Regions from separate parts of the Massilia timonae genome, predicted to be linked through region 2. Evidence: predicted binding sites of a transcription regulator. Region 2 holds the regulator's gene; each other region holds the start of a gene.
What was found. The regulator sigma-54, encoded in region 2, starts transcription at its own class of promoters, with help from an activator protein. The targets are predictions, from matches to a motif close to TGGCANGNAANCTGCTTT.
Positions count from the first base shown of each region.

Region 1: pepA (flocculation-associated PEP-CTERM protein PepA) is a predicted target of sigma-54. The motif match lies at 1,617-1,634, and genes of this name have one in related genera.
Region 3: LO55_RS06700 (PEP-CTERM sorting domain-containing protein) is a predicted target of sigma-54. The motif match lies at 2,400-2,417, and genes of this name have one in related genera.
Region 4: LO55_RS19130 (flavin monoamine oxidase family protein) is a predicted target of sigma-54. The motif match lies at 2,021-2,038, and genes of this name have one in related genera.

Region 1 is NZ_JRYB01000001.1:1,504,371-1,509,302, forward strand. Features, by position in the region: gene LO55_RS06500 (ThiF family adenylyltransferase) at 1-662, shown strand, start outside; gene pepA (flocculation-associated PEP-CTERM protein PepA) at 776-1,573, opposite strand; gene LO55_RS06510 (class I SAM-dependent methyltransferase) at 1,755-2,420, opposite strand; gene LO55_RS06515 (GNAT family N-acetyltransferase) at 2,497-3,228, opposite strand; gene LO55_RS06520 (XrtA/PEP-CTERM system exopolysaccharide export protein) at 3,528-4,157, opposite strand; gene LO55_RS06525 (S1 family peptidase) at 4,333-4,932, opposite strand, start outside.
Region 2 is NZ_JRYB01000001.1:1,139,023-1,143,954, reverse strand. Features, by position in the region: gene lptA (lipopolysaccharide transport periplasmic protein LptA) at 1-496, shown strand, start outside; gene lptB (LPS export ABC transporter ATP-binding protein) at 508-1,260, shown strand; gene LO55_RS05035 (RNA polymerase factor sigma-54) at 1,272-2,747, shown strand; gene hpf (ribosome hibernation-promoting factor, HPF/YfiA family) at 2,823-3,182, shown strand; gene LO55_RS05025 (enoyl-CoA hydratase/isomerase family protein) at 3,306-4,391, shown strand; gene LO55_RS05020 (DUF5694 domain-containing protein) at 4,476-4,932, shown strand, end outside.
Region 3 is NZ_JRYB01000001.1:1,553,030-1,557,961, reverse strand. Features, by position in the region: gene LO55_RS06710 (M13 family metallopeptidase) at 1-326, shown strand, start outside; gene LO55_RS06705 (right-handed parallel beta-helix repeat-containing protein) at 457-1,902, opposite strand; gene LO55_RS06700 (PEP-CTERM sorting domain-containing protein) at 2,453-3,094, shown strand; gene LO55_RS06695 (c-type cytochrome) at 3,197-4,078, opposite strand; tRNA gene LO55_RS06690 (tRNA-Arg) at 4,254-4,329, shown strand; gene LO55_RS06685 (acyltransferase family protein) at 4,603-4,932, shown strand, end outside.
Region 4 is NZ_JRYB01000001.1:4,516,804-4,521,735, forward strand. Features, by position in the region: gene LO55_RS19120 (IS1595 family transposase) at 1-784, opposite strand, end outside; gene LO55_RS19125 (hypothetical protein) at 966-1,688, shown strand; gene LO55_RS19130 (flavin monoamine oxidase family protein) at 2,084-3,670, shown strand; gene LO55_RS19135 (c-type cytochrome) at 3,667-4,077, shown strand; gene LO55_RS19140 (RidA family protein) at 4,108-4,632, shown strand; gene LO55_RS19145 (TonB-dependent receptor plug domain-containing protein) at 4,695-4,932, shown strand, end outside.

The DNA.
Region 1 (4,932 bases), 370 kb from region 2:
GGGCCATGATGTCGACGGTCGGCCAGCCCAAGGCCGAGGTCCTGGCGCGCATGGCGCGCGACATCAATCCCGAGATCGAGATCGAGATCTTTCCGGACGGCGTGCACAAGAACAATCTCGACGCCTTCCTGGCGGGGGTCGACCTGTACGTCGACGCGCTCGATTTCTTCGCTTTCGACGCGCGCCAGCAGACTTTCGCCGCCTGCGCCCGGCTCGGCATCCCGGCCACCACCGGCGCGCCGCTGGGCATGGGAACGGCCCTGCTCAACTTCATGCCCGGCAAGATGACCTTCGAAGAGTATTTCGGCTGGGGCGACCTGCCCGAGCAGGAGAAGGCGATCCGTTTCGTGGTCGGACTGGCCCCCGCCGGCCTGCACCGGCCTTATCTGATGGTGCCGGGATCGGTCAACCTGGCGGAGCGGCGCGGCCCATCGACCATCATGGCTTGCCAGCTGTGCGCCGGGGTGTGCGCCACCGAGGCGCTCAAGATCCTGCTCGGCCGCGGCGACGTGCTGGCGGCGCCCTGGGGCATGCAGTTCGACGCCTATCGCAACAAACTCAAGCGCACTTGGCGGCCCGGTGGCAACCGCCATCCGATCCAGCAGCTGATGCTGGTGATCGGGCGGCGCCAGTTCGCGCGCATGGCGGCGGCCGGACGCTGAGCGCTGCCGCCGGCCGGCGGCTTCCCTGACGTCAAAAAGCCACTGCCGGATCGCTCCGGCAGTGGCTTTATTCGAGCTGCTGACGTCAGGCCTGCCAAGCAGGCCCGTCGTTATCAAGCAGCGTTCTTGTTGCGGCGGCGGGCGGCGTACAGACCCAGCATGCCCAGGCCCAGCAGGCCGACCGATGCCGGCTCAGGCACTTCGGCGTTGCTGAAGACCACGTCCAGCGAACCGTTGATTTCCTGGGTGCCGACCGGGTCGAAGTTGTTCAGCTGGCCCGACTGGAACGACAGGTTGTAGAACGGGTTAGGCGAGGTGAAGAATTCCATGCCGAAACCAACCAGGCCGAAGCTCGAGCTCGCGCCGAAGCTGCCGCAGTTGATGCCGCTAGGACCGCAGGTCGGCAGGGTTGGATCCAGGACGCCGAAGCCCGACAGCGGATCGCCTTCGGCCAGCAGCAGGTCGTCGCCGTCGTTGCCCACGGAGACCGGAGTGGCGCCGGTGCTTGGCATGGTGAAGGTGGAGTCCAGGTTGGCGTCCAGGTACATCGCCAGGCGGCCGCTGCCTTCGTTGAAGCGGAACACGTTGCTGCCGTTTTCAACGCCGAAGGTGCCGGATGCGGTGTACAGCGCGTACAGGCCGTAGTCGTTGTTCAGGCCGGTGCGGGTGACCGGGGTGGTGCCACCGTTGCCGACGAACTGGCCGGCGTTCCACACCAGCGACACGTTGAAGGTGCCGTCGGTGTTGAAGGTCGCGATCTCGTTGTAGTTGCCGGTGATCTTGTCGGCGGTGAATTCACGGCCGTCGTATTCCACGGTGAACGGGTTGAAGTTGTCAGCGTGGGCGGCGGCGCCGAACATCGAGGTGGCAGCGATTGCGCAAGCGATAATGGTCTTCGAAACTGCTTTCATCTTGGATCTCCTGGTTGTAGGGTTCGTGCTAACGACCTCTATGTAAGCAACCATCGTGCCAGCAAACTCAACTCTTTTAAAATCAAATACTTAAGTCAGTATTTCGTAGAAGAAATTACAACACTGTAAAAGATTCCGACAGCCCCGTTTAAGAAATTCTCATGGCGCTGTCGGTCTTGTCCTACAGGGGTTTCCGCAGCACTACATTCCAGGTATTTCCGGAGGTGAATTCGCTGGCGACCTCGTAGCCGGCCGCCAGCACCTTGGCGCGCAGCTCCTCGACGTGGAAGGGGCTGTACAGGATGCCCTTGCGGATGCCCCAGTCATTGATCTTCTGCGCCGCCCAGCGCAGCGGTGCGAAACCGGACGGATACAGCAGCACGTTGGCGGCCAGCGTCCCGCCCGGCTTGAGCACGCGCAAGATGTCGCGCAAGGCGCCGTCGACCGTCGGGAAGCAGTGGATCGAGTTGGCGATATTGGCGGTGTCGAAGCGGTTGTCGGCGAACGGCAGCTGGGCCGCGTCGGCATGCTGGACCTCGACCTGCGGATTGCCGGCGAAGCGGCGCTTGGCGCCGGCCAGCATCGACGGGGCGTAGTCGATGCCGGTCACCTTGACCGGCGGCAGCTTGCGGCGGCGGCGCCAGTTCAGGACCATCTCGAGCAGGGTGCCGGTGCCGCAGGCCACCTCCAGGTGGTCGGGTCCGAAATTCGGCCCGAAGAAGCGCATCTGGGTGCCGATCGTGCTGTTATAGGCGAAGGTGAGAATGAAAAAGCCGCGCAGGTCGTACCACCACGGTTCGGATGAATAGGCTTCGGCGATTTCATCCCTGGTCTTACCGGTCGTCATGGAGCGTCCTCGTGATTGGATAGAAGCGGAAAATATAGGTCGTTAATGAACTGCAGGCAAGCGAGGATCGGGCAGCTCAGCCCAGCTGGCGCAGGCGGTTGATGATGCCGGCCTCTTCGCGCGGCGAGAAGAACCACGGAAACAGCGAGCGCTCGCCCACCGCGCGGTCCTGCATGCCGCCCCATTTCTCCACCTGTTCGGTGCCGAAGGCGGTGTCGACGCGCAGCAGCACCGCCGGCGCCTGCACCCGCGGATTGGGGCGCGACTCGCACACGGTCTGGAAGCCGAGCATCGCTTCGTAGAAGCGGCGATGACGCGGATTGACTTCGATGAAGATATCCTTGCAGCCGTTCAGGTCGCGCGCATAGATCAGGGCCACGTGGAACAGCGAGGCCAGCACCGCCTTGGACTTGACTGCCGGGTCGACCGCCAGCTTGGTGATCTCGCACACCCGCCCGTCGCTGCGCCGCACATCGATGCAATCCTTGAACACCTGGTCGGCCAGCAAGCCGATCTCGGAATCCAGGCCCAGGCTCAGCGTGCCGAACACCTGGCCGTGGTCGGATGCCGTCAAGGTGATCCGGTTGGGGTCGCTGTGCACCTGATGGTTGCCGCTGTAGCCGCGCCAGGAATACATCTTACTGATGAGCATGCTGGCGGAATTGCGCTGTGAATCGATGTCGGCCGCGCGGATGCCGAACACGCGCTCGTTGATGGCGACGTCGATGATGCTGGGTCCGTCGGAAGCGGCGACCTCGTCGTCGCCTGGGCCGGCACAGAAGGAGGCCGGCGCTAATGTCTCGATCATGGTCATTCTCCAGGCAGTCCGGCACGTCGAGTGACGGCGGCATTCCTGATCATCATAGCATTATAAATTACAAATTATCAATTGTATTAACTAGGAGTATTTAATACTTTGACATTTTGAATGTCACCGCATGGTGGACGATAGCAGCTTCAGCAGGCACTGCGGCGCGCGGGGACAATATGTCTTGAAGAAAGTAACCGGCGCACTGGTGGTGACCGGTTGTGCGGCAAGGCGCCGCCGTGGCGAACGCCAGGGGGAAGACGACCGGCGCGAGGGCCGGTCGGGCAGGATGAACGGGCTTAGAAGAAGCTCTCTGGAATGACCAGGATGTCGCCTGGACGCATCATGACATTGGCCGAGATGTCGCCATCCTTGATCAGGTCGTCGAGACGCACATTGATTTTTTCCTGCTTGCCTTCGACGGTGCGCACGATGCTGGCCTTGTTACCCGAGGCAAACTCGGTGACGCCGCCCACCGCGATCAGCACGTCCATCAGCGACATCTCGCGACGATACGGCAGCGCCTGCGGGCGCGCCGCCTGGCCGATCACGCGGATCTGTTCGTTGAAGTTGCCGACGAAGTTGGTCACGACCACGGTGACCACCGGCTGCTGGATGAACTGGGCCAGGGCCTGCTCGATGTCACGCGCGAGCTGGGTCGAAGTCTTGCCGGCTGCCGGCAGGTCTTCGACCAGCGGAGTCGTGATCTTGCCATCCGGCCGCACCGGGACCGACATCGACACTTCCGGATTGCGCCAGACGATGATGTTGACGGCATCGCCCGGTCCAATCAGATAGTCCGGGTTGACCGGCGCCAGCGCGGCGGTGCTGGGAGGTACCGGAGTGGAACAGCCGCCCAGCAGCAGCATGCAAGCGGCGGCGCCGGTTGCCAACAGGTTCTTCATGGTCTTCGTCATCATCGCGTTCATCCCCTTCGCGCCTACCGGCCATCCCTGGTGGAATAGTGTTCGACGTGAATCAAAAATTGTAATTTCGCCATCACGGCCTGCGCTATTGTAGCGCAGACCGGCGTGGCGACAAGCCATGCACAATTGAAATACTTGCGTGTTGCTGCCGTACGCCAGCGCGCGCCGCCCACCGATGCTAGCGGCTCAGCAATTCCCGCACGTGGCGCACCGGAATGGCGTAGGTGATGCCGCTGGGGGTCGAGATCGCCGATTCCTTCAAGCCTTTCACGAACACCATATTGATCACGCCCACCACTTCCCCGGTCGCGGGGTCGTACAACGGCGAGCCGCTGTTGCCCGGATAGGCGGTGCCGTCGAGCTGGTAGATGCTGAACGGCGTGCGCTGCAGCCGGGCCACGGCGCGCGCATCGAGGCGGCGCGCGCTGAGCGAAGGCTGCATCACCGGCGTGATCGCAGCCAGCAGCGCGCGGTGGGTGGCCGGGTGGAGGCCCAGCACCATGCCAAGCGGAAAGCCGGTGAAGGCCAGGTCCTGGCCCTCGACCGCCCTGTCCGCGTCACCCAGGCGCAGGGCCGGCAGCGGCGCGCCTTCCAGGCGCAGGTGAGCCAGGTCGTGCTCGCGGTCCAGGGCCACCAGCTGGGCCGGGCGGAAGCGCACCCCGGCGCCGTCCGGCAGCACCACGCCGAGCTGCTCCATGCGCGCCGCATCGAGCTTGTCCGGCACCACGTGGGCATTGGTGATCACGCTCAGGCCGTCGCCGACCACGAAGCCGGTGCC
Region 2 (4,932 bases):
CGCCGAACGCGCCGATTCGCTCAAGGAAGCGGTCATCAACTTCGATTCGCTCGACATCGACGAGGTGACCGGCACCCGCATCCTGACCGGCAACGTGGTGCTGACCCGCGGCACCCTGGTGCTCAAGTCCGACCGCGCCCTGGTCAAGGAAAGCCCGGAAGGCTATATGAGCGTGACCCTCACCGCTGCCGGCGGCAAGGTCGCCACTTTCCGCCAGAAGCGTGACGGCGGTCCCGACCTGTGGGTCGACGGCCAGGCCGAGCGCATCGAGTACGACGAGCGGTCGGAACTGGTGCGCCTGTATTCCAACGCCGTCGTGCGCGAACTGGAAGGCGCGCGCATGACCAACCAGATCACCGGCCCCTTCATTTCCTACGACAACCGCAAGGAAGTGGCCACGGTGCGCAACGACGAAAGCGGCAAGAGCGTCGCCGGCGGCGGGCGCGGCACCCTGATCCTGGCGCCCAAGCGCGCACCCGCCGGAGGCGTCCAATGACGGCGATTCCGATGGAGCTGGGCGATCGCAGCACCCTGGTCGTCAAGGGCCTGCAGAAAAGCTATGGCAAGCGCCTGGTGGTGCGCGACGTGTCGCTGCAGGTCGAATGCGGTGAAGTGGTCGGCTTGCTGGGCCCGAACGGCGCCGGCAAGACGACGTCGTTCTACATGATCGTCGGCCTGGTGCCGTCGGACGCCGGCTCGATCGACATCAACGGCACCGACATCACCAGCCTGCCGATCCACCGCCGCGCCGTACTGGGCCTGTCCTACCTGCCGCAAGAGGCTTCGGTGTTCCGCAAGCTGACGGTGGAAGAGAACATCCGCGCCGTGCTCGAGCTGCAGAAGGACAACGGCAAGCCGCTGTCGAAAGACCAGATCAACGAGCGCCTCGACACCCTGCTGGCCGACCTGCAGATCGAGAAGCTGCGCGAGAATCCGGCGCTGTCGCTGTCGGGCGGCGAGCGTCGCCGCGTGGAAATCGCGCGCGCGCTGGCGACCAATCCGCGCTTCGTGCTGCTCGACGAACCGTTCGCCGGCGTCGACCCGATCGCCGTGATCGAGATCCAGCGCATCGTGCGCTTCCTGAAGGAGCGCCGGATCGGTGTTTTGATCACCGACCACAACGTGCGCGAGACGCTCGGCATCTGCGACCGCGCCTACATCATCAACCAGGGCGCGGTGCTTGCCTCCGGCCGTCCTGACGACATCATCGCCGACGAGTCGGTGCGCCGCGTGTACCTGGGTGAACACTTCCGCATGTGAGCGACGCCTAGATGAAACAGTCCCTGCAACTTCGCACTTCGCAGCACCTCGCGCTTACGCCGCAACTGCAGCAGTCGATCCGGTTGCTGCAACTGTCGACGCTAGAGCTGCACCAGGAGATCGAGCAGATACTGGGCGATAACCCCTTGCTCGAGCGGCTCGACGATCCGCTCGACCGATCGGTGCGCCTGCTGGCCGATGGCGCCATCAACAATGCGCCCGCCAATGGCGAAGCGCCGCCGGCGCCCGGCCAGCAGGCCGAGGGCGAGGGTGCGCCGGCGCAGGAGGGCGAGGGGTTCGAGGGCGGCGCCGACAACGATCGCGTCGATGCCGACTGGAGCGACGGCGGCGCGCCATCGTCCGGCGGCGGCGAGGACGAGGACGGCCGCCCGCAACTGGAAGCCTGCGCCATCACGCTGCGCGAACACCTGATGGAACAGGTGCGCGAAGCCATCCTGTCGGCGCGCGACCGTGCGCTGGCCGAGCTGGTGATCGATGCGCTGGACGACAACGGCTACCTGGAAGAGCCGCTCGACGAGATTCACGCCAGGCTGCCCCAAGAACTCGAGATCGAGATCGACGAATTACGCTGCGCGCTGGCGCTGGTGCAGAGCATGGACCCGGTGGGCGTCGGCGCGCGCAGCGCGGCCGAGTGCCTGGCGCTGCAGATCCGGCGCATGCCGGGCGTGCCGCTGGTGACGCGGCGCATGGCCCTGACCATCGTCGAGGGTTACCTGAGCTGGTTCGCCCAGCGCGAGTACAGCAAGCTGAAAAAAGCGCTCGACTGCGACGACGAAGACTTGCGCGAGGTGCAGGCCGTGGTGCGCCAATGCAATCCGCATCCGGGCGCGGCGTTCGCTTCGAACGTGTCGGACTACGTGGTGCCGGACGTGATCGTGCGCCGTTCCAAGAGCGGCTGGGCGGTCACCCTGAACCCGGACGTGATGCCGCGCCTGCGCGTGAACAGCCTGTACGCGAGCCTCCTCAAGCAGGGCAAGAGCGAAGCGCAGATGGGCGCGCAGCTGCAGGAAGCGAAGTGGCTCATCAAGAATATGCGCCAGCGATTCGACACCATCCTGCGCGTGGCGGAGGCGATCGTCGAGCGCCAGCGCAACTTTTTCTCCCATGGCGCGGTTGCCATGCGGCCCCTTGTTTTACGTGAGATAGCTGATACACTAGGCCTACACGAGAGCACAATTTCTCGTGTCACAACGCAGAAATACATGCTGACCCCGCACGGCATGTTTGAGTTGAAGTATTTCTTCGGCAGCCACGTTGCCACCGAGGCGGGAGGCGAAGCATCCTCGACGGCAATCCGTGCGCTCATCGCACAATTGACAGGAGCAGAAGACCCTAGGAACCCATTGTCCGACAGCAAGATCGCGGAGATGCTCGGGGAACAAGGCATGGTCATCGCGCGCCGGACGGTTGCAAAATACCGTGAAGCCCTCAAGATACCCCCTGTAAGCCTCCGCAAGTCCTTGTAACTGCGCCGTCCACACCCGTCGTGCCTTGTCGCGTTGGTGTGGTCCACACGGTGCAACCTTTTCAAAGGAGTGTGTATGAACCTCACAATCAGTGGCCATCATCTCGAAGTAACCCCCGCCATCCGTGAATACGTTCAGAATAAGCTCGAGCGCATCATTCGCCATTTCGACCAGGTGATCGACACCCACGTCTTCCTGGCCGTCGACAACCTCACTGAAAAAGAAAAAAGGCAGAAAGCAGAGATCAACGTCCAGGTGTCGGGCAAGACCCTGCACGTGGCAAGCGTCGCGCAAGACCTGTACGCCGCGATCGACACGCTGATGGATAAGCTGGACAGACAGATCCTGAAACACAAGCAAATGCTGAAGGACCATAGCCGTACCTCGATCAAACGCCTGCCGGAAAACGGCGGCGAAGACGCTGCTGTCGCCTGATCAGGCGCAGGGCTCACACTAGCTAAGGGCGTCTGAGGGGACGCCCTTTTTGCATCCAGCTCCCCGATATGACGCGTTTCGTGTGTTCGGTAAAATGCATGTCTCTCCATTACGGATTACGCCATGACCGACCACGTCCTGACCCGCGTCGCCAACCGCACCGGCATCATCACCCTGGACCGCCCGAAGGCGCTCAATTCGCTGTCGCTCGAGATGGTGCGCGCGCTCACCACTGTGCTGCACGCCTGGCGGCATGACGGGCAGGTCGACGCGGTCGTACTGACCAGCAGCAGCGAGAAGGCCTTGTGCGCGGGCGGCGACATCCGCTTCTTCCATGAGGTCGGCCATGCGACGCCGATGGGCGGCAGCGCGCTGCTCGAGGATTTCTTCACCGAAGAATACGCGCTCAACCACCTGATCCATTTCTACCCAAAGCCCTACATCGCCATCATGGATGGCGTCGTGATGGGCGGCGGCATGGGCATCGCCCAGGGCGGCCCGGATTGCGGCCTGCGCATCGTGACCGAGCGCACGAAGATGGCCATGCCCGAGGTGAACATCGGCCTGTTTCCGGACGTCGGCGGCAGCCACTTCCTGTCGCATGCGCCGGGACAGCTCGGCAACTACCTGGGCCTGACCGGGCTGACGATCGGCGCCGCCGACGCGCTCCATATCGGCCTGGCCGATGTCTTCGTGCCGGGCGCCGAGCTGCCGGCCCTGCATGCCCTGATCGCGTCCACGCCCGGCGCTGACCTGCCGGCGGCGATCCGCGCTTTCGCGGCGCCGTTCGCGCCGCAGGCGGGCAACGGCGAACTGCAGGCCCAGCGCCAGCTGATCGATGCGCATTTCGGCGCCGCGTCGGTCGCCGCGATCATGGCTTCGCTCGAAGGCGACGAGACGCCGTTCGCGCAGCGCGCCCTGGCGGCGATGCGCCAGCGCTCGCCCCTATTGATGTGCGTGACCCACGAACTGCTGGCGCGCGGCGCGCAGCTGTCCGTGGCCGACTGCCTGCGCATGGAACGTTCGCTGGTGCGTCACAACTTCGCGCATGGCGAAGTGCTGGAAGGCGTGCGCGCGCTCGTCATCGACAAGGACAATGCGCCGCGCTGGAATCCGCCTTCGCTCGATCAGGTGACGCCCGACATGGTGGCGCGCTTCTTCGACCCGGTGTGGCCGGAGCATGCGCATCCGCTCAGGCATCTCGCATAATCCGCTGCGTGCATATCCATTTTTGCGTGACACCATATCGGTGAGGTGTGAACATCGGGTCTTCATGACCTGAAAGGAAACCCGATGCGCCTGCGTGCCTTGCTGATCTCGATGACCTTGTCCTGCGCCGCCGCCGCGCAGGATTACCAGCCGGCCTTCGATCCGAGCCGGCTCAAGGGCCCCGCGACGGGGCCGGTCAACGAGATCATGGTGCTCGGCTCGCCCCACCTGGCGCACCTGCCCAAGACCTTCCAGACGTCGAGCCTGGCCCCGCTGAACGACCGGCTCGCCGCCTGGAAGCCGCAGGCGATCGCGGTCGAGGACCGCTCCGGGCCGCAGTGCGATTTCATGCGCCGCTACGCGGCGCGCTACCAGGAGGCGGTCGACGGCTATTGCTGGGATACCGCGCCGGCCAGGGCGGCGACCGGGCTCGACGTGCCGCAGGCCACCGCCGAGGCCGAACGGCTGCTGGCCGCCTGGCCCGCGGCGCCGTCGGCGGCCCAGCGACGGCGCCTGGCGGCCGTGTTCCTGGCCGGCGGCG
Region 3 (4,932 bases), 410 kb from region 2:
AACTGACCCTGGGCGAGAACATCGGCGACAACTCGGGCCTGGCGATCGCCTATAAAGCCTACAAGATCTCGCTGAAGGGCAAGCCGGCGCCCGTCATCGACGGTCTCACCGGCGACCAGCGCTTCTACATGGGCTGGGGCCAGGTGTGGCGCACCAAGATGCGCGAACCGGCGCAGATCGCCCAGATCAAGACCGATCCGCACTCGCCGGCGCAGTACCGCGCTAACGGCACCCTGAAGAACCAGCCTGGTTTCTACGAGGCGTTCGGGGTCAAGGCGGGCGACAAGATGTACCTGGCGCCGAAGGATCGCGTGATCATCTGGTAAGCCAGGGCTGTCCAAGCCGAAAATAGTGCTGCATATATAAAAGGCCCGGTCGACGACGACCGGGCCTTTGTGCTTGTACCGTGGCTACGCGAGGAAGAGCTGGTAGGCCGTTCCCCGCGATACAGGACGGTCAGCGTGCCAGGCTGGAATAGCTGCAGGTCTTCGAATAGCCTTTCTTCGGATCGCCGAATACGGCGGAGGTGCAGGCGGTTTTTGCAGTAATGACCTTGGTGCTGTAGGCGCCCGGCACGCCGTAGCGCACCTCACGGGTACCGGTGAAAGAGCAGGTATAACCTTCGGTGGCGCACTGCTTCCAGGTTTCCGGCGTCGTCGGCGCAGGCGTAGGCGCAGGCGCAGGAGTCGTCGGCGCCGCCGTCGAACCTGCCGCTTCATAGGCACCGATATCGAGCGTGCCGGAAACCAGACGGGATTCTCCCGAAGCCGTATGCTTGTACTGCGCGGTTGGGGCCAGGCTGACGCCGGCCGCCGACTTGCCCGGTGCGGTGCCGGCATTGATCACCAGTGCGTTGGCGAGCGGATGCAGGTCGAACTGCGCGCGGTTGACGAAGCCTGCGGCCACCGAACGATAATTGCTCTTCTGCACGGCGCTGCCCTGGCTGGTCACGGTGCCTGTGCCGCTAAAGATATTGTTCTGCAGTAAGACCGGGGTCGTCACTTTGCTGCCGACCAGGACGAAGGTGCCGCGCGAGCTGTCGTCGTTCAGGAAGGTATTGTTCACGACATACAAGTCCTTGCCCGGATTTGTCGCACCTTCCATGCCATAGGCCAGCATGCCTGGATTATTGTGGACCGCCGGCTGGTGGATCACGTTGCCGACGACGTAGGCGGTACCGGCATTCGGGAGGTCGATCTCATAGCTTGGTGCACCTGCCTTGGCAGTGGCCGATGGCGTGCTCGAGAAACGGTTGTAGCTAATCGTATTGACCTTGGCGCGCGACTTCAGATTGTGGCCGACCAGGGCGTCGTGCGAATAGTTGTAGCGGAACACGAGGCTGGCGACATTGCCGATATATAAGTTATGCGAATAGCCATCGCCCGCGCCATTGCGTTCGAATTCGCTGTATTCGATCACGATATTACTGTTGGCGTTGGCGCCGCTCAGAATTCCGTTTTCATTGCCGCGCAGGTAGGACGAGCGCAGCGTGAAGTGAGTGCCCTCGAGGCGTAGCGCGGCGCCGTTCTTGTCTGGCACCTTGGCGCCGAACATCTCGACGTTCTCGACGGTGATGTTATTGCCCTTGACCACCCAGATCGCCTTGCCTTGAGCATTCTTGCCGGCAGCATCGATCTTCGGGCGGCCGTTCACGCCGCGGATAACGAGGTCGCTCGGGCTGATGGCGCAGACGTCACCACTATAGGTCTTGCCACCCTGGATCTCGATGATGTCGCCGGCCTTGGCCTTGGCGAAGGCGGCGCAGGGCGCCGCGTAGGTCTTGCCAGGACCGACGGACAGGGTGGCGGCCGAGGTGCTGCCAATGGCTGCCAGCGACATCAGCAGCGCGGCGTTCAGGCGAAAGACGTGGTGTTTGGTCGATGCAGAGTTGCAGAATTGCATGATATTTATCCTGTAAAAAATTCCGCTTGGAATTTGTTCCGGTGGGAAAGTTTTGAAGGATACGATATTTACGGCAGTCTACTTGTAACTAATTGTGACAGTGCAATATGGAAATATTTAACAATTACTAACCAATGAATATGAACGGCAACTATTTCATGCAAGTATTTTTGTTCAATAGTGCCAACTGTTTCTGAGCAGTTTAAATTTTCTTTCGAGCAATATTTTGAATCAGGTTTTATTTTGGTATTCAAGAAAATTCACGATAGGGATTCAACGGCAATACAGTGCAGCGAAATACCACGCGGCATATATCCGTTGCTGGAAGCTGCCCGGGAAGCTTGCGAGAGGAGGAGAATGAACGAAAAGTTGCGCAGAAGACCGACAGTGCAGGGTGATCGCTCGACTTGAGGTAGTGTCGGGATAATTTACAGCGCCTGGATTTGCTTCCGGTAAGCTCGAGCTAATTCACTGATTTTTATAGAAATCAGGCCAAAAGGCATGAATTTTGCTTTGATGTAAGTATAATATTTTGCATCAAGGGGAAAGCATGCGTAAATTTATTGGATCGATTCTTGTAGTCGCCGCAACACTGGGCGCGGGGTCGCAGGCTGCGGTCGCGGCGCCGGTCGTCACTGTCGGTTCCGCCTACTCCTTCTATCTGCAAGGGAGCGAAAGCGATGAGGCGTTTGCCGGCGTCGCCACTTTCGATGACGAGGCAGCCATGGCGGTTCGGGGAGATAGTTTTCTCACCGTGAGCGAATCCGAGAGTGACTTGGGCAATGGTCGATCACTCATCAGTATTCAGATTCGAAGCACTGGCGATTTATTCCCGGTGTTGGGAGAAATAGCGATTTTGGGTATCGGTCTGTTCGATTATCCGCTCGAATTGATGAGCGTCGTTAATTTGTACGAGGCCCGTATTTCTTTCCTCGATTCAAATAATAAGCTGCTCATCGAAACCGATAATCTTGCTGACGGGGTATATCAGAATTATCCTTGGGACGGTTTTTTCCCGGCCACTGACGATGCGTTCGGAACCGAACAAATCGGCGGACTTGGCGTGTTGGGCATTAACTTCGATTTCTTCGTGAGCACCGAGCCGACCGCAGTCCCCGAGCCGGCTGGCGTCCTGCTGGTCGGACTTGGGTTCATGGCCATGCTGACCACGCGCCGTCGCCGCCTGCACTGATCAAAGCGACGTTATTGCTGGGTTGCGCTGCAACAACGTTCATGATCTTTCAAACAAAAAAGCACCCGGCTGGGTGCTTTTTTATTGGAGCCGCAGCGCGTCTTATTTGACGGCGGCCACCATGTAATCGACCGCGGCCTTGATATCGGCATCGGGGAGGGTAGAGCCGCCTTTTGGGGGCATGAAGCCGGCCTTGCCCTGGAAGCCCTTGATCGCGTGTTCGTACATCACGTTAGCGCCCTGGCCGAGACGCGCGGTCCAGGCCGCCTTGTCGCCGAATTTCGGCGCGCCGGCGATGCCAGCGCCATGGCAGGCGATGCAGGCTGAATCGTAGGCTTTCTTGCCAGCGTCGGCGCTGGCAATGGCTGGCGCGGCTGCCGGGGCAGCGGCGGGCGTTGCGGCCGGAACTGGCGCTACCGGTGCGACGGTGGTAGCGGCGGCATCGGCCGGCGCCTCGGCCGCAGCCGGGGCAGGCGCGGGTTCGGCCGGCTCCTTGAAGCTGGCGCCACTCTTGTTGGTCATGAAGACGACGGCGCGCTCGACCTCGAGATTGTCCAGGTCCGGATTGCCGCCCTTGGCCGGCATCGCGCGGATGCCTTCGATGGCGTGTTTCAGCAGGGTGTCATAGCCTTGCGCCAGGCGTGCGCCCCAGGCGCCGTTGTCGCCGGTCTTCGGCGCCCCGGCCATGCCGCTGTCGTGGCAGGCTGCGCAGGTGGCGGCATAGACGGCGCCGCCGGCCTGCAGCACGCGCGGCGCATTGGCGTCGACCAGGGTGAAACCTTCTTCGGAAACGGGGCGAATGCGGTTGGAGATGGCTTCGGCGCTCTGGCCGTCGGTGCCGGCGCCGGTGGTGGCGGTACTGGTCACGAACGTGACCAGTAAAATGATACCTAGAACAATAACCAAGAAGAATCCCGTGACGGCAACGACGAGCTGTTTAGGCGTGCGGATGAGGGATTGGTGTTCGTTGTGTGCGTCGCTCATGATTTCCTTAATTCAATTAAAAAAACCGGCCACTGGGGCACTGCGATCTAGTGGCTTTTTGCAAATGCCGTCAAGAATCTTATTATAGTGTAATCCTGCTTTGGTGTAGGGGTTTTTCCGCCTCTCCCCATGGACGTACTTGCGGAAAGACTGTATCCTTCGTCACGCCTCCAGCGCGGCTGTAGCTCAGTGGATAGAGTATTGGCCTCCGAAGCCAAGGGTCGCTGGTTCGATCCCAGCCAGCCGCGCCATTCCGGCATCATTGCCATCGTTTTCCTTTCTCTTTCCGAACGTCCCGCATGCGCCAGCATGTCGCGGTCTCGCGTCCGTGCTCGCCGCTCATACCGCGCATTCGACACTTTTGTGTAATGACGCACGCGCACAATTGACATTGATCAGTGTTGACTTTAAGGTAAGTGGGAGTTGGCAGGCCCTTCATTGTCGGCAGGCTCGATTCGGCAGTTTCTCGTGCCATGCGCGACGACTTTCCCGCGCATGTTCCGCACTCTTGAAAAGGACCTTCCATGACCCTTGACCATGGCCTTCGCGACCGTATCGCACTTCTGCGGTTCGTCATGATCTTCGGCGTGATCATGCTGCATACACCGCAGTACGTGCCCATGGCCGAGATCGGCAATGGCTGGTTCGATGCCACCAAGGCCTTTTTCCAGCTCGCCGTGTTCCGCGCCACCGTCCCGGTGCTGACCGTCATTTCGGGCTTCCTGCTGTTTGGCGCCGCCCTCGACCGTGCGCCGGCCCGCCTGTTCAGCAAGAAGGCGCGCACCATCCTGCTGCCCTTCCTGTGCTTCAACCTGCCGCTGCTGCCCCTGGCGCTGGGCGCGCAACTGTTTGCC
Region 4 (4,932 bases), 3.4 Mb from region 2:
GCGCCCGTTCGCCAGCGCGCAGGTTGATGGCTTCGTGGCGGATGCCATGATGCTTGGCAAATGCACGATAAGCGGCGGCGCCGTCGCTGATCAGCCAGGCGTCCGGCGCCAGCACCGGCCCCAGGCACTGGTCGAGTTCGGCGAGCGAGACCGGCCCGCGCCCGCAATGGAAATCCAGCGTCGGGCCGTCGCGCTCGCAAGCGACCAGCAGGCAGTCATGGTCGCGGCCGACGCCGCGGTGGCGAGCCACGCCACCCCTCTGCCGTGGCGGCCTGGTCAGCTTGCGCGACCCTTTTTGCGACTCCAATAGATAGGTCTCGTCCGCTTCAACCACGCCACCCAGGCGCGCCGCGCGCTCATGGATGAACCCGGCCACCATCCGGTGACGCCAGCGAAAACTGGTGGTACGGTGCACCTGGACGGCATCGGCGCTGGCGCGCACGGTGCGTGAATCGAGCAGGCACTGCAGGTAATCGAGCCAATGTTCTTTCTTGCGCAGGTGTGCGAGCGGGGTCCCGCTCAGGGCGTTGTAGCTGCGCCCGCAAGCCAGGCAGCGCCAGCGCTGCAGGCCACTGGCTTGCCCACAGCGGTGGGAACGTGCGCCGCCACAGCGAGGACAGCATTTTCCGATGGCCGCCTGTTCGATGAGCGCGATGCAGTCAGCCACGGCGTCTGCTGCGTCGTCGACCGTAGCCAGCCAGGCACGTAATCGTGAGCGTTCTTGAAGGTCCAGCGAGACGCCGCGCAAGGCGGCAAACAAGGTATCGAAATCCAGACTGTCCATAGCCGCCTCTTCGGGATGACTCGACAGTGCTGAGACCGGGCTGGGCCAGGAAGGTTCGCTGAAATAACGCGAACAGCGCCGAAATGACCGACCGGCGGCGCCGTCCGGCGCCGCCACCGCGACCGCGCCACTGGCGCGGTCCTTGCATACGGGCGAGGCACCTGAACGACGGGACCCGTCCATGTTCCTCCCCAACGACGTCATCGAGTACCTGGACGCTCCCGGCCGGCCGCTCCGTATCCTGTGGATCGACCCGGCCGGCATCCAGGCCTATACCTATGCGCTGGGCAGTCCGGGGGCCGTGCCCCGGCCGGTGTCCCTGCGCGTCCTGTACGCGGCGGTGCGCGAGCGGCGCGCGCGCCTGCTGCTGCCCGATCCCTGGCGCGCCGCCAGCCCGCCGGCGGCGCCGTCCGACAGCCAGCGGCGCCGGCAGCTGAAGGCCTGGGACGTGGTGCGCGCGCTGCACCTCGACCTCCCGGCGCTGTACCTGCCGCGCGAGCGCGCCGCCATGCTGGCGGCATGCAGTGTTCAGCACGGCATCGCGCCCGCCAGCATCATGCGCTACCTGCGCCGCTATTGGGAACGGGGCCAGACCATCGATGCGCTGCTGCCCGATTACGCCAACTCCGGCGCGCGCGGCAAGACGCGCGAGGTACGCGCGGGCGTCAAGCGCGGCCGGCCGCGCAAGGGCGCTGTAACGGGCGCGAACATCGACGCCGCGCTGCGCGCGCTGTTCCGGGACGCGGTGGCGCGCTACGCGGCGACGCACCGCAGGTTCTCGCCGGCCGCGGCCTATCGCCAGATGCTGACCGAGCACTTCGGCGATGCCGCGCCCGGCGCCATCCCGAGCTACGGCCAATTCAGCTACTGGATCGTGCGCGACGGCCTGCTGCCGCCAGCCTGACGGGCTGCCGCCGCCCGGCACGGTGCATCGATTATTTCCACATCCCAATAAGGTGCGGCCTGACGCCACCGCGGTGCATGGCCGTGTCGGCGGACGCCGGGGCGGTTGATGCCCGCGGTATCCGGCCTGCACCGCTGTCGGCGCTGGTAAATGTAAATACTGTTTGCGCCGTCACAAGACATGCCGCCCTTACAACCCTTGTACATACGAATGTGACACCGATCAAGCCAAATTCTGTATGCATAAATTGGCTTACAACCGACTGACATTCGGGCCGTGGTTAAATAATCTCTATTTTGTCTGGATTTTATAGCGCGAAATTCCCCCTCTGGTGGCATAGCGATTGCTGTGAGGTCACTTGTCCGAGTTCCTGACAATGACATGTGGAGGTGTGGATGAGCGTTGTGACGTCGCCGCTGACCCGGCGTGCTTTCCTGTACCGCGCGGCCGCCGTTGGCGGCTCGGCGCTGTTGTTGAAGTCGATGAATGCGTGGGGCATGGGCATCGCCTCGAAAGTGACGGCGCCGCCGCCGCTCACGGGGAGCGGCAAGGGCATCAAGGTCGCGGTCCTCGGCGCCGGGCTGGCCGGCCTGAGCGCGGCCTACGAGTTGCGCAAGCTTGGTTACCGGGTGCAGGTGCTCGAGGCGCGCCCCTACGCCGGCGGACGCTGCCAGACGGCGCGCCGTGGTTTCACGCTGCGCGAGCTCGGCGGCGAAGAACAACAGTGCCGCTTCGACCGCGGCCACTACATCAATCACGGACCGTGGCGCATCCCGCTCGACCACCAGTCCACCCTGCATTACGCCCGCGAATTCGCGGTGCCGCTCGAAGTGATGGTGAACGAGAACGACCACGCCTGGGTCTACCTGGAAGAGGGCGGGCCCTTGTCGAAACGGCGCCTGCGCGGCGCGCAGATCAAGGCCGACATGCGCGGCCACGTCGCCGAATTGCTGGCCAAGTCGGTCCAGTCGCGCCAGCTCGACGTTCGGCTGAGCAGCGAGGACCAGATGCTGCTGCTCGACTACCTGGCGCGCGAAGGCGCGCTCGGCGCGGGCGACCTGGCCTACAAGGGCCGCAGCGGGCGCGGCTACGCGACCAATCCCGGCGCCGGCCTGGTGCCGGGCGCCGGCACGCCGTCCGACCCGCTGGCCTTCGGCGACCTGCTCGCGGCCAAGGTGGGCAAGGTGTACAGCGCGGTGCAGGAGTTTCCGATGCACGCGACCATGTTCCAGCCGGTCGGCGGCATGGACCGGATCCCGCAAGCCTTCGCCAAACGCCTGGGCGACACGATCCGCTACGGCGCCGAGGTGCGGCGCATCCGCCAGGACGCGGCCGGCGTCACCATCGACCTGCACGACACCGCCAGCGGCCGGGCCTCGAGCCTGAAGGCCGACTATTGCCTGTGCACGCTGCCGCTGTCGGTGCTGCGCATGATCGACACCGATTTCTCGGACGGCTTCAAGACGGCGCTCAAGGCGGTGCCCTATGCCCCGGTCGGCAAGATCGGCCTGCAGATGGGGCGCCGCTTCTGGGAAGAGGACGATCACATCTACGGCGGCCACGTGCTCACCGATCTGAAGGGCATCAACACGATCTCGCTGCCGTCGAGCGGCTGGCAGCAGCGCAAGGGCGTGGTGCTCGGCTACTACAACTATGCGCTCGACGCCATCGAAGTCAGCGCGCTGACTCCCGCGCAGCGCGCCGAGTTCGCGCTGGCGGCCGGCGAGAAGATCTTTCCCGCCTATCGCAGCGCCTACGAGAACGCCTTCTCGGTGGCCTGGCACCGGGTGCAGTACAGCCTGGGCGGCTGGGCCGAATGGAACGAGGCGGCGCGGCGCAGCGCCTATCCGCTGCTGCTCGAGGGCGAGGGCAGGGTGCAGCTCGCCGGCGAACACCTGAGCTACCTCACCGGCTGGCAGGCCGGGGCCATCGAATCGGCCTGGCAGCAGATCGAGCGGTTGCACCGGAGGGCGAGCGCATGAAGCCCATGCTCAATCAATGGGCGCTGGCCGCCTGGCTGTGCGCGGGCGCGGCCTTGGCCCAGACGGCGCCGGCGCCCGCCGACGGCAAGACCCTGTTCGCGAAGAACTGCGCGGCCTGCCACCAGGCCGACGGACGCGGCATCCCCGGCGCCTTCCCGGCGCTGGCCGGCAGTCCGCTGGCCATCGGCGCGCCGGCCGAGGCGGCCGAGGTGCTGCTCAAGGGCCGCGGCGGCATGCCCGACTTCAGCGGCAGTCTCGATGACGCCGACATCGCGGCGGTGCTGAGCTATGTCCGCGCCAGCTGGGGCAACCGCGCCGCCCCGGTCACGGATACCGAGGTCGGGGCGCAGCGCCTGTCACTGCAACTGCCGCCCGCCAGCCGCAACCGTTTCGGCAACAAGCATTGAACGTTTCCACCCGCCACGAAAGGCTTGCCCATGAAGATAGTCGACCGCCGTTCCGCCATACGACTCGCCACCTCGCCGCTCCTGCTTCCATTGTTGCTGTCCTTGCTGCCGGCCGCGGCCGGCGCCCAGGACATCGTCCGCCACAAGATCCCGAACTCCGATTTCCCGATCGCCCAGGCCGTGAGCGTGCCGGGCAACGCCACCATCCACTTCATCAGCGGCCAGGTGCCGCCGATCGTGCACAAGGAGCGCGATCCGAACACCATCGCGGCTTTCGGCGATACGCGCACCCAGACGGTCGGCGTGCTGCAGCGCATCCGCGACATCCTGCAAGGCATGGGCCTGGGCATGGGCGACGTGGTCAAGATGCAGGTGTTTTTGGTGGGCGATCCGGAGCACGGCGGCCGCGCCGATGTCGCCGGCTTCATGGCCGGCTACACCCAGTTCTTCGGCGGCGCCCAGCCGAATCTGCCGGCGCGCGCGGTGATGCAGGTGGCGGCCCTGAGCAATCCGGGCTGGCTGGTGGAGATCGAAGTGGTCGCCGCGAAGAAGTAGGCAAGCAAATCGGGAAGCAAGCAAGGCTGTTCTCGTCTAACAATTCCAACTAGGGGAAACACATGGTCAAGGGCTTTCTTCATACCGGCATCGCCGGCCTGCTCACCTGCGGCATCTGCGTCCACGCCGCCGCCGAACCCGGCCCGGACGCCGGGCGCGACGAAGACAACGCGCCCGCGCTCGATGCCGCCGCCTCGGGCGTTGCCAACAGCGGCGTGGTGATCGTCACCGGCACCCGCGCCGCCGGCCTCACGGTCGAGAACAGCGCCTCGCCGATCCAGGTGCTGGACGCGGCTTCGC